3 regions of the Corynebacterium tuingiense genome follow, and region 2 is predicted to be linked to each of the others. Evidence: riboswitches for the same ligand, from Rfam matches in the RefSeq annotation. Region 2 holds a riboswitch; each other region holds the start of a gene.
What was found. Region 2 has a riboswitch for thiamine pyrophosphate ahead of ACLI1T_RS01665 (ECF transporter S component). Riboswitches for the same ligand answer to the same signal wherever they lie in the genome.
Positions count from the first base shown of each region.

Region 1: another riboswitch for thiamine pyrophosphate. It lies ahead of thiM (hydroxyethylthiazole kinase); the one in region 2 lies ahead of ACLI1T_RS01665 (ECF transporter S component).
Region 3: another riboswitch for thiamine pyrophosphate. It lies ahead of thiC (phosphomethylpyrimidine synthase ThiC); the one in region 2 lies ahead of ACLI1T_RS01665 (ECF transporter S component).

Region 1 is NZ_CP177101.1:1,226,757-1,230,971, forward strand. It holds gene ACLI1T_RS05845 (bifunctional hydroxymethylpyrimidine kinase/phosphomethylpyrimidine kinase) at 1-429, opposite strand, end outside; gene thiE (thiamine phosphate synthase) at 422-1,051, opposite strand; gene thiM (hydroxyethylthiazole kinase) at 1,048-1,872, opposite strand; TPP riboswitch at 1,860-1,953, opposite strand; gene ACLI1T_RS05860 (NAD(P)/FAD-dependent oxidoreductase) at 2,057-3,409, opposite strand; gene ACLI1T_RS05865 (class I SAM-dependent methyltransferase) at 3,611-4,215, shown strand, end outside.
Region 2 is NZ_CP177101.1:336,549-340,763, forward strand. It holds gene ACLI1T_RS01660 (DNA-directed RNA polymerase subunit beta') at 1-2,388, shown strand, start outside; TPP riboswitch at 2,605-2,760, shown strand; gene ACLI1T_RS01665 (ECF transporter S component) at 2,751-3,365, shown strand; gene ACLI1T_RS01670 (ABC transporter ATP-binding protein) at 3,379-4,215, shown strand, end outside.
Region 3 is NZ_CP177101.1:1,168,209-1,172,423, forward strand. It holds gene ACLI1T_RS05570 (thiamine phosphate synthase) at 1-168, opposite strand, end outside; gene thiC (phosphomethylpyrimidine synthase ThiC) at 173-2,104, opposite strand; TPP riboswitch at 2,106-2,219, opposite strand; gene ACLI1T_RS05580 (Trm112 family protein) at 2,349-2,540, shown strand; gene tyrS (tyrosine--tRNA ligase) at 2,610-3,896, shown strand.

The DNA of each region.
Region 1 (4,215 bases), 890 kb from region 2:
GAGGTTGGGCGTGATGACATCAGCACGGGAGCACAGCTCGCGCACCGCCTTTTCCGCCTCGGGGGCCAAGAGGCGGTCGCCGCTGGTGGCCACCATGACCGGGTCCAAGACCACGGGGACGGACGGCTCGATCTGGTCGAGGAAGGTGGACACGAGGTCGGTGATGGGGGCATCGGCAAGCATGCCGATCTTAATGGCATCGATGTCTACGTCCTCGCGGACCGAATCCAGCTGCTCTTGGAGGAAATCCAGCGGCGGGACGTGGACACTGCGCACGCCCTGGGTATTTTGGGCCACCAGCGCGGTGACCACGCTCATTCCATACCCGCCCGCGGCGGCGATGGACTTCAGATCGGCCTGGATGCCGGCTCCGCCTGTGGGATCAGTTCCAGCAATCGAGAGAATACGAGGGTAGGTTCCTTTAGCCACGGTAGGCCTCCTTTAGGTTGTGTGCTGCCGCTGCCGGGTCACCAGCAGCCATAACGTCGCTGACCACGCAGATCCCTGCGAAGTCGCTTGCAGAAAGTTCGTGGGCATTGTGCGCCTTGATGCCGCCGATAGCGACGGACTCGATGCCGCGTTCGCGCGCCGCGGTGGCAAGGCGCCTGGCTGCCTCAGCGCCGATTCCCGCTGGCGCATTCTTCTTGGTCGCCGTCGAATAAACCGGGCCGATGCCAATGACATCGGGGGCCTCCTGCGGGTCAATGGCGTCCAACTCTTCCCGTGTGCCCACCGAAAGCCCGATGAGCTTATCGGGGCCGAGCAGCGCGCGTGCTTGGTGTAAATCCATATCGTTTTGGCCAATGTGCAGGTGGCAGCCCACCCTGGCCGCTACCTCGACGCGGTCATTGATAAAAAGCGGTACATCGCCTAAGACCTTCATGAGCTCGCGGGCGGTAGCCTCCACCTCCTCGTCGCTGGCCTCCTTATCGCGCAATTGCACGACGGTAGCCCCGCCTCGCACTGCCTCTTGTACGATGGGAACGACCTTGTCCCGCCCGCCGGCGAGCTCAGGATCTGTGATGAGGTACAGCGTCCAATCGATGCTCATGACAGCACCGCAATGTCTGCGACCTCGGAGGCAGGGATCCGCTTCTTGATTCCATCGGTCGACAGTTCATGCAGCGCATCGAGCCAGGCAACCGCAAAGGAGCCGGGCGCCGAGGATTTCTCCGCGGCAACGCTGCCCGCGGCCCCCACATGCGCATGCGCTGCGATGATCGCTGCGAATGGATCCTCCCACGCTGCCAGGTAAGCCGCGCAGATGGCGCCCAGCGAACAACCCGTGCCGATGACGTTTTGCAGCATCGGGTGCCCGGACTCGAGGCTTACCGCCCTCGGCGATTCGCCTGCCTGCACGATGAGATCCGTGGGGCCAGACACGGCAACAACGGCACCAGTCTCGCGGGACAATTTGAGTGCCGGTTCCAGTGCCGCCTCTACGCCATCGGTGGACTCCACGCCGCGCCCGCCGGCTCCGGTTCCTGCTAGAGCTATGATCTCGGAAGCATTGCCGCGAATCGCCGTCGGGCGCTGCGGCAAGACTTCGTGCATGAACTCGGTGCGCTTGTGCAGACCACCTGCGCCGACGGGATCGAGGACCCACGGGTTTCCAGCCGCGGTCGCACCGGCGATTGCCTCGCGCATGCCGTCGTATTGTTCGGAATTCGGGGTACCGCAATTGATAAGCACGCCACTGGCGATCTTCGCAAAATCTTGCGACTCATCTGGAGTATCTACCATTGCTGGGCTGGCGCCGATGGCCAACAGCGCGTTGGCAGAAATATTGCTGACGACCTTATTGGTCAAGCACTGAATAAGTGGAGCGGTATCGCGCACCGCATCGTGGGCACGGAGAAATGAACAATCCACAACAATCCCTTCGCTAGTTCTAACTGAGAGCAGGTTCAATGGGTATATCTCAGCCACTGCGTGGCACCCCATGTTGTACTGCCCAAGCCTAACAAAAATGGGAAAATAGGAACGAAAACCACAAAAGCCGCCGCCCACAGTCCCGTTGCGGGGTAGTAGGACGGCGGCTGGTGCCGAGGAGAATTTAGTTCTTCTCTTCTTCTGCCTCATCGATGAGGTTGCGGGCGATGCGCTGCTGGGTAGTAATCTCCAGGTTGCCGCGGTTGCGGGAGAGGATATTAGCCGCCCAGTTGACCAATACGGCCAAGCGGCTGCGCAGGCCAACGACGTAGGTCAGGTGCAGGGCCAACCATGCCAACCAGCCCGGGAAGCCTGAGAATTCGGTCTTGCCCAGCTTCACGACGGCATTGAAGCGGGTCACGATGGCCATCGAGCCCTTGTCGAAGTACTCGAATGGCTCCTTTTCATCGGCCGTGGACTCCTCGTCCACCTTGGTCTCGATGAGCTTGGCGACGTGCTCGCCACCCTGAATTGCCACCTGTGCCAAACCCGGCAGGCGGTTCAGGGACATCATGTCACCGATGATGTAGACGTTGTTGAAGTCACCAACGGTCATGTCATCGTTGACGGATACGCGGCCCGCGCGGTCAGCCTCGACGCCAGCTTGATCAGCGACCATCTTGCCCAATGGGGAAGCAGCGACACCGGCGGACCAGATCTTGGTCGCGCCCTCGAGGGTGACCTCTTCCTCGGTCTTCATGTTCTTGTAGGTCACGGAGTCTTCGTTGACATCGGTCACCATGGCGTTCAGGCGAACGTTAACGCCTTCCTTTTCCAGGGTGCGCTGGGCACGGCGGCCGAGGCGCTTGCCAAACGGTGGGAGTACCTGGGGCGCGCCGTCGAGCAGGTAAATCTTTGCGGCGGAGGTGCCGTAGGTGGAGTAGACATCGCTAAGCGTGCGGTTAGCCAACTCAGCGATCTGGCCGGTGAGCTCCACACCGGTTGGGCCGGCACCGACGATGATGAAGGTGAGGAGGCGCTCGCGCTCAGCGGGGTCATCGGTAAGCTCAGCTTTTTCGAAGGCGGAAATGATGCGGGAACGCAGCTCCAGGGCATCATCCAAGGTCTTCATGCCAGGGGCAAACTCGGCGAAGTGGTCATTGCCAAAGTACGACTGGCTGGAACCAGCGGCAACCACGAGGGAGTCGTAGGAGTAGGTGCGCGAAAAGTCATCGAGCTCGGCGGTAACCGTCTGGTCCTCCAGGTTAATGTCGGTCACGTTGCCGTTGACAAAGTCCACATTATCCTGGTTGCGCAGCAGCTGGCGGGTCGAGGGGGCAACCTCACCAGCGGAAATCATGCCGGTAGCCACCTGGTAGAGCATTGGCTGGAACAGGTGGTGGTTCTTCTTATCGATGAGGGTGATCTCAACATCGGCGTTCTTCAACTTCTTCACAGTGTTAAGACCGCCGAATCCACCGCCAACCACGACGACGTGGTGACGGCTTCCGTTTGGACGATAAGGGGTATCAGTCATGGAATTAATGCGACCTTCCTCGAGAAAGCTTATTTAAGTACCCGTATAGTGTAAACGCTCGTTACATAACGTGCATACTTGATACCCATTTACATGCGTTTCGGGTTTCCTTTCATGCGGAGCGCCTTAACCGAAACCGCTCAGAATCTGGCTAAAATAAGCTCAACCGTGACCCTTGCACCCAGGAGCGCTCCCCAAACCATGAGTTTTTCCACCCCCGAGCATCTACGCTCCATCGACGCGGAGGCATGGCCCAATATCGCGACCGTGCCATCGCAGCGCTGGGCGACGCTAAAATCCCGACGGGCCGAGGCAGAATTTGCCAAGGCCTGCGATAATGCCGGTTTGGAGCTGGAACTCGATGCAGCAGGCGGCCCCGATTTGAAGGTGGGCCACGATGCGTTATTCGAGCGAATCGCTGCCACGGGCTGGTTAGGTTTTGCCGAAAGCTATATGGCAGGCGAATGGACCGTCGCATCCTCCACTCAATTGGTGAAGGTTTTAGGCAAGCTCCTGCAGGTGGGGTATCTTCCCAAGCCACAGGGGGTTAGAGTAGGAGATTCAGAGCCAGGGGAGCTGCCTCTCGACCTAGTGCGCCTCTATGCTGGCGATGGGTTAAGCCACGTCGGTGGGATCTTCTCCAGCGGCGTGCCGACGACGATCCGGGAAACGGTCGAAAGCTTTACCCCGAAAGCCGGAAGCCGGGAACCGAAGAGCCACTTCGTTGATGTCACCACGGTGAGCGAACCCACCAATGTGGACCGGGACGACTTAGGTGAGGCGCAGCGTAGGGCAGCAGATTGGCT
Region 2 (4,215 bases):
GACGGTGACCAGATGGCAGTTCACCTGCCACTGTCCGCAGAGGCTCAGGCAGAGGCTCGTGTGCTGATGCTGGCTTCCAATAACATTCTGTCCCCGGCATCCGGTAAGCCACTGGCTATGCCGCGCCTGGATATGGTGACCGGCCTGTACTACCTCACCATGGACAAGGCAGAGGACGAGATTGGTGGCAATGGCCGCTACCGCGAGGCTGGCGAGGAGTACCCGGCAACTGGCGTGTACTCCTCCTACGCCGAGGCCCTCATGGCCTACGACCGCGGCACGGTTGGCCTGCAGGCACCGATCAAGGTCCGCATCGATCACCTGCGCCCACCAGAGGACATCGAGGCAGAGCTCTTCCCCGATGGCTGGTCCAAGGGCCAGGCATGGTTGGGCTACACCACCATCGGCCGCATCATGTTCAACGAGCTGTTGCCGTGGAACTACCCGTACCTTGAGGGCATCATGGTCCGCAAAGGCGGCGGCACGGACGGCAAGGTGCTCATTGGTGACGTGGTCAACGACTTGGCCACCAAGTACCCAATGATCACCGTGGCCCAGGTTCTGGACAACATGAAGGACGCTGGCTTCTACTGGGCAACCCGTTCCGGTGTGACCATTACGATGTCTGACGTGCTGGTGCTGCCGAATAAGACCGAGATCCTTGAGTCTTATGAGAAGGAAGCAGAGCGCATCGAGCGTAAGTACTGGGAGCAGGGTGCTCTGACGGAGCGCGAGCGTTATGACCGCCTGGTTGAGCTGTGGAAGGACGCGACCGACACCGTTGGTGAGGCCGTCGAGAACATCTACCCGGATTACAACCCGATTCCAATGATTGTGAAGTCGGGTGCTGCCGGTAACATGCGTCAGATCTGGACGCTGGCCGGTATGAAGGGCATGGTTGTGAACTCGCACGGTGATTACATCACCCGCCCGATTAAGACCTCCTTCCGCGAAGGCCTGTCCGTGCTGGAGTACTTCAACAACTCCCACGGTTCCCGTAAGGGTCTGGCCGATACCGCGCTGCGTACCGCTGACTCCGGCTACCTGACCCGTCGTCTGGTGGACGTCGCTCAGGATGTCATCGTCCGTGAAGAGGACTGTGGCACCCGCCAGGGCGTGCGCGTTCCTATCGGCGAGGTCTCCGGCGACAAGGTCGTCCTCTCCGAGCTGTGGGAGACCTCCGCTTCCGGTCGCGTGCTTGCCACCGACGTCAAGGACGAGAACGGCGAGGTCGTCGCAGAGGCTGGTGCAGACTTGACCGAGGAGCTCACGCAGAAGCTTCTCGATGCCAAGGTCACCGACGTCAAGGTCCGCTCCGTGCTGACCTGCCAGACCCCGGCTGGTGTCTGTGCGAAGTGCTACGGCAAGTCCATGGCATCCGGCCAGTTGGTCGACATCGGCGAGGCCGTCGGCATCGTGGCTGCACAGTCCATTGGTGAGCCTGGTACCCAGCTGACCATGCGTACCTTCCACCAGGGTGGTGTCGGTGGCGACATTACCGGTGGTCTGCCGCGTGTTCAGGAGCTCTTCGAGGCCCGTAACCCGAAGAACCGCGCACCGATTGCCTCCGTGGACGGCACCGTGTCCCTGTCCGATGAGGGCAACTTCTGGACCATGACCATCACCCCGGATGACGGTTCCGATGACGTGGTTTACGAGAAGCTGTCCAAGCGCCAGGGCCTGGCCCAGGTGCGTCGTCCGATGGAGTCCAACCCGGATGCGATGATCGAGCGTTCCTTGAAGGACGGCGACCACGTTGAGACCGGTGACCGCTTGATGCGTGGTGCGGCTGACCCGCACGACGTGCTCGAGGTCCTGGGTCGTCGCGGCGTGGAGCAGCACCTCATCAACGAGGTGCAGGCCGTGTACCGCACCCAGGGTGTGGCCATCCACGACAAGCACATTGAGATCATCATCCGCCAGATGCTGCGCCGCGGTACCGTCATCGACGCCGGTACCACGGAGCTGCTGCCGGGTAACCTGATCGACCTTTCTGAGGCCAAGCAGATGAACGCTGCTCAGGTCGCAGAAGGCGGCGAGCCGGCTCAGCTGCGCTCGGAGATCATGGGTATTACCAAGGCGTCCTTGGCTACCGAGTCCTGGCTATCCGCCGCTTCGTTCCAGGAGACCACGCGTGTGCTTACCGATGCCGCTATTAACAAGCGCTCCGATAAGCTCATCGGCCTCAAGGAGAACGTCATCATCGGTAAGCTGATCCCGGCCGGTACCGGTATCTCCCGTTACCGCAATATCTCCGTCAAGCCGACCGAGGCTGCGCGCAACGCCGCATACTCGATTCCGACTTACGGCGATTCCATCTACGGTGACGATGGCTTCGGTGAATTCACCGGCGCCTCCGTCCCGCTGGATGAGGACTTCACCTTCTAAGTCCTAGGCGCTCGTGCCCCTCGGCACCGCGTCCAGTCAGAGCCCCCGCTTCCGTGTTAAACGGTAACGGGGGCTCTTGCCGTTGGAGTCTGTTGGCGCGGTTGAGCACGCCAATTCGGCCGCCGAATTGGTTGTGGGGACCCGTATGCGTGCCTGCTAGTATGAGTAAAGCCTGTGCCCAGATAAGTAAAATGTGGGCCTTGGGCTATTTGATTTAAACCATTACACGGGAGCTTTCAGAATCTGTGGGCCCGTGGGGCGCACAGGCCGCACCGGCACAGAAATGAAGGCTGAGATACTGCGATATGACGCGGTGAACCGTTGAACCTGATCCGGGTAATTCCGGCGAGAGGGAGAAAATAATGACTGCTAATACTACTGGGGCCGCAGCACCAAAGCGCAGCTTGGACTGGCGCGTGGTGGACATCGTGGTGGCATCAGTCTTGGGTGTTGCCTGTGGTTTCGTGTTCTTGGGCTGGAATGCCGTGGGCTATGCCTGGTACGAGGCCATGGATGCTCTTACGCCGGGTCTTGGTGGCTTGGCCACCGGCATCTGGCTGCTGGGCGGCATCCTGGGTGGCTTGGTTATCCGTAAGCCGGGTGCGGCGGTGTACGTGGAGGTCCTTGCCGCGACGGTATCGGCCGTCTTGGGTTCACAGTGGGGCATTAGCACCCTGTACTCGGGCCTGGCGCAGGGTATTGGTGTGGAGATCATTCTCGCCATCTTCATGTACCGCCAGTTCAACCTTGGGGTGACCATCCTGGCCGGTATGGCAGCAGGCTGGGGCGCCTTTGTCCTAGAGCTGTTTACCTCCGGTAACCTCGCGAAGTCCTTCGAGTTCAATATGATCTACTTGGTCACGTTGACCATTTCCGGTGCTATCTTGGCCGGAGCCCTGGGCTTTTATGTGGTGAAGGCATTGGCAAAGACCGGTGCCCTTGACCGCTTTGCAGTAGGCCGCGAACAGCGCGCTTAGGGCTTAGACCGCTGTGACTGATTTTTCACGCTTAGCAGGAAACGCCACAAAAATTGCGGCCCGCGGCTACGGCTGGACCCACGCTGGGCGCTCCCAACCGGCGCTGCAGGACATAGATCTGGTCATCGAACCCGGTGAGAAAGTCTTGCTGTGCGGGGATTCCGGTTCCGGAAAGTCGACGCTATTGGCGGCGATGGCAGGTGTCTTGGGTTCCGATGAGGAAGGCACGCGCACCGGCGAGATTACCTTGGAGGATTCTGCGGGCACGGTCGAAGAGCCGGGTCGGACCATTCCGGTGGGGTTGGTTCTGCAGGATCCGGATTCGCAGGTCATCTCCGCGCGCGTGGGCGACGATATCGCCTTTGGCTGCGAGAACCTGGCATATCCGCGCGAGGAGATCTGGCGCAGGGTGCAACAGGCTCAGGAGCTGGTTGGCCCCTACGTGGACCTGGATTTTCCTACCGAGCACCTCTCCGGCGGGCAGAAGCAACGCCTGGCGCTTGCCGGGGTCATCGCCATGGGCGCGGGCGTGGTCCTATTGGACGAGCCCACCGCCAACCTGGATCCGGAAGGGGCGCAGGACGTGGTGCGGGCCGTCGGCAAGCTGGTGAAGCACACGGGTGCCACTTTGGTGGTGGTCGAGCATCAGCATGCGGCGTGGGAAAGCGTGCTGGACCGCGCAGTAGAGCTGAAGGATGGGCGCATTATCTCTGATGCCCCCTTTGCTGACGTCGCCCGCAAGCGCCAGGTCACCGGTCTCCCGCAGGCGCGGTCACGGGCAAGCGATGCCCTCGATGAGTCCAACGCGGCGCTGTGGAGCAAGGATTTGGTAACCCGCTATGGGCCGCCG
Region 3 (4,215 bases), 830 kb from region 2:
TTCCTCGACTGCTGCGGCAACGTCGATGGCCAAGGCGGTCAAATCGCGCACGCTGATCGGCTTGCTGCGAACTTGAATCACGCCCGCACCACCTGCCGCTGCTGCTGCGGCCACCTGTACGACCTTTTCCTGCGGTGCGCCCGTCACGTGGTAGCACCGTAGGTCCAGTAGGTTACCGTGCACTGTGTCCCGCAGCTTCCTTTTCCAAGTCTTCGGCTACTTCCTTGGCCTCGCTGCGGTTCAGGTACAGTTTGGAACCCGCGCGGCGGAACTCCTCGGCCATTTCTTCTTCGCCTTCGGCATTAGTGACACCCTCTTCTTCCACGCTCTGGCGGCCGAAGCCAGGCAAGCCGAGGTCCTTGACTAGCGACTGCTCCTGATCGGTGGCCAGAGCCTCATCGATCTTCTCACCGAATGCATCGCGGATGTCCTGGCTGATGCGCATGGAACAGAACTTGGGGCCACACATCGAGCAGAAGTGGGCGGTCTTCGCCGGCTCCGCGGGCAGGGTTTCGTCGTGGTAGGACTGGGCGGTATCCGGGTCCAGGGACAGGGCGAACTGGTCGTGCCAGCGGAACTCGAAGCGCGCCTTGCTCATCGCATCGTCCCACTCGTGGGCACCCGGGTGGCCCTTGGCGACGTCCGCGGCATGCGCCGAGACCTTGTAGGTGATCACGCCGGTCTTCACGTCGTCCTTATTCGGCAGGCCGAGGTGCTCCTTCGGGGTGACGTAGCACAGCATTGCGGTACCACCCATGGCGATATTGGCCGCACCGATGGCGGAGGTGATGTGATCGTAACCGGGAGCAATGTCGGTGACCAGCGGTCCCAGGGTGTAGAACGGTGCACCGCCGCACCATTCCTGCTCCTTTTCGTTGTTGACCTGCACCATGTTTAGCGGCACGTGGCCCGGGCCTTCGACCATCACCTGCACGTCGTATTCCCACGCGCGGTGGGTCAGCTCGCCGATGGTCTTTAGCTCGGCGAACTGGGCTGCGTCGTTGGCGTCGGCGATGGAGCCGGGGCGCAGGCCGTCGCCCAGAGAGAACGCGACGTCGTATTTGGCGAAGATCTCGCACAGCTCGTCGAAGTTCTCATAGAGGAAGGATTCCTTGTGGTGTGCCAGGCACCAGCCGGCCATGATGGAACCGCCGCGGGAGACGATGCCGGTCACGCGCTTGGTGGTCAGCGGCACGAAGGGCAGGCGCACGCCGGCGTGGATCGTCATGTAGTCCACACCCTGCTCACACTGCTCGATCACGGTATCGCGGAAGATTTCCCAGGTCAGATCCTCGGCGACGCCGTCGACCTTCTCGAGTGCTTGGTAGATCGGCACGGTACCAATCGGCACCGGAGAGTTGCGCATGATCCACTCGCGGGTGGTGTGAATGTCGTTACCGGTGGATAGATCCATCACGGTATCTGCGCCCCAGCGGGTAGCCCAGCGCAGCTTGTCTACCTCTTCGCGGATCGAGGAAGTCACGGCGGAGTTACCGATATTGGCGTTGATCTTCGTGTTGAAGGCATTGCCGATGATCATCGGCTCGGACTCTGGGTGGTTGATGTTGTTCGGGATGATCGCTTTACCGGAGGCAACCTGCTCGCGCACCTTTTCTACGTCACAGTGCTCGCGCAGTGCGACGTATTCCATCTCCGGGGTGATAACACCCTGGCGGGCGTAGTGCATCTGGGTTACGCGCTTTCCTTCCTTGGCCCGCAGCGTTTCGCGGCTGACGCCCTTCCACTCGTCGCTGGCCTCGCCACGCTTGAGGGCGCGGTTACCGTCGTCCAGCAAGTTGCGACGACGCCCCTCGTAGGCCTCCACATCTCCGCGGGCTTTGATCCACTCGCTGCGCAGGGCCTCTAGGCCTTCGGTTGGCTCGGCCCACGGACCGCGGGTGCGGTAGAGCTTCTGCGGTGCGTTCGGTCCCGTCGGGGAATCATCCAGCTGCACCTCGGTCTCCGGCACCTGCAGGGTGAAGGTCTTACCGAAGGATTCCACCTGCTTCTCGATGGGGGCGAAGCTGTGCTTCGGGTGGATTTCCGCACCATATTCGTCGTTCGGAATGGTGGTACGGGTGTGTTGGGTAGACGTATCCGTCATAGTTGACTCTCCTCATTCTTCCTTCGCTGGTTCTAACCAGGCAGGTTCTAGCGGTACTCGCGCGGGCATACAGCGCGATCTCAGCTCGATACCTCGAGCGCCCGTGTTCGGTTGCACCTTCCACTGTAACGCACACCACCCGATAGTGAAGTTATGGGCTAGGTGGTTGACCGAGGAGGCATCGGCAAGCAACACCAGGGAGTCACTCGGTGAGATGTCCGGGGCAGGGGCTAAACTAAGCAGCATGATTGATCAGAAGCTCCTAGAGATCCTCGTGTGCCCCATCGACAGGCAACCGCTGGAGGATCACGGTGACTATTTGGTGAACCCCAGGCTGAACAAGGCCTATCCGGTGCAGGATGGCATCCCGGTGCTGCTGGTCGACGAGGCCACGGACTGGCCCGGCGAGTACCACCCATTGGCTGCGGATAAGTAGAACCGCACGCCCTGCAAAGATATAACCCCAAAAAGAACAAATAATAGGGAGCAAAGGGAACACCTTCGTATGAGCAACACCACGAACATCATCGACGAATTGCAATGGCGCGGGCTGATCAACCAGTCCACGGATCTGGAGGCGCTGAGGGAGGCCGCAGAGAATCGGATCAGTTTGTACTGCGGTTTCGATCCGACGGGCAGCTCGCTGCACGCCGGCCACTTGGTGCCGCTGATCATGTTGAAGCGCTTCCAGCAATTCGGCCACCGTCCCATCGCCTTGGCCGGTGGCGCGACGGGAATGATTGGCGATCCACGCGATGTGGGGGAGCGCTCCATGCTCTCAGAAGCGCAGATCGCAGAGAACATGCAGGCCATCAAGACCCAACTTGCGGCTTTCGTGGACTTCACCGATGCAGGGGAAGTTGCCAGCCCGGCGGTAATGGTGAATAACGCGGACTGGACTAGCCAGATAAACGTCATCGAATACCTACGCGATATCGGCAAGAACTTCTCGCTGAACACCATGCTGGACCGCGATACCGTGAAGCGGCGTTTGGAATCCGACGGTATTTCCTACACCGAGTTTTCCTACATGCTGCTGCAAGCCAACGACTTTGTGCACCTGCACAACGAATACGACTGTGTGCTGCAGATTGGAGGTGGCGACCAGTGGGGTAACATCGTTTCCGGTGTGGATCTGAACCGGCGAGTAAACGGTGCGAAGGTGCACGGCCTGACGGTGCCGCTGGTGACAGATGCCGAGGGCAATAAGTTCGGCAAATCCACCGGTGGCGGCAAACTGTGGCTAGATCCGGAGCTGACCAGCCCGTACTCCTGGTACCAGTACTTCATTAACGCCGGTGATGCCGTGGTTATCGATTACCTGCGTTGGTTTACCTTCCTCACCCAGGACGAAATCGTGGAGCTGGAGCGCAAGGTGGAGGAGGAGCCCCACAAGCGTGAGGCGCAACGCGTGTTGGCGCGGGAGATGACCACCCTGGTGCACGGGGCGCAGGCCACCGAAGCAGTGGAGTTGGCTTCCCAGGCGCTGTTCGGCAGGGCAGAACTGCAGGATTTGGACGAGGCCACGTTGTCTTCTGCATTGCAGGAAACCGAGGTGGTTGAGGTCAGCACGCAGGCCACCATCCTAGACTTGTTGGTTGAGTCGGGATTGGAGAAATCCAAGGGTGCCGCGCGCCGCACTGTGGGCGAGGGCGGTGCGTACGTGAATAACCAGCGCATCGAGGACATCGAGTGGTCACCGTCTTCCCAAGACCTGCTGCATGGCTCTTGGCTGGTGTTGCGTAAGGGCAAGAAACGCTTCGCCGGGGCACGGGTTGTGAATCCCTCCTAGTGACGGCGCCCTGGCTGTTAACTGATCCCTTGGTAATTGCGGTTTTACGCTTTTGCCAGGGGATTTGTGTGTTTCTTGGAGTGGGGTGTAGGTTTATCCAAGTCGCCGGGAGGTAGCCGGTTGGTTACTTTTTAGTGACTTTTTGTACTGGCTTGGTTCAAGGATTTGACTTGGTTCAGGTTGTTGGGTAAGTTAGTACGAGCCGCCGATGAGAGGTTAACGTTTGGTTAATTTTCTTGTGGTGTGTGGATGTTGTTTGAGAACTCAATAGTGTGCCAATGTACTTATTTTTTATTTTTGTGTGCATGGTTGTGTGTTG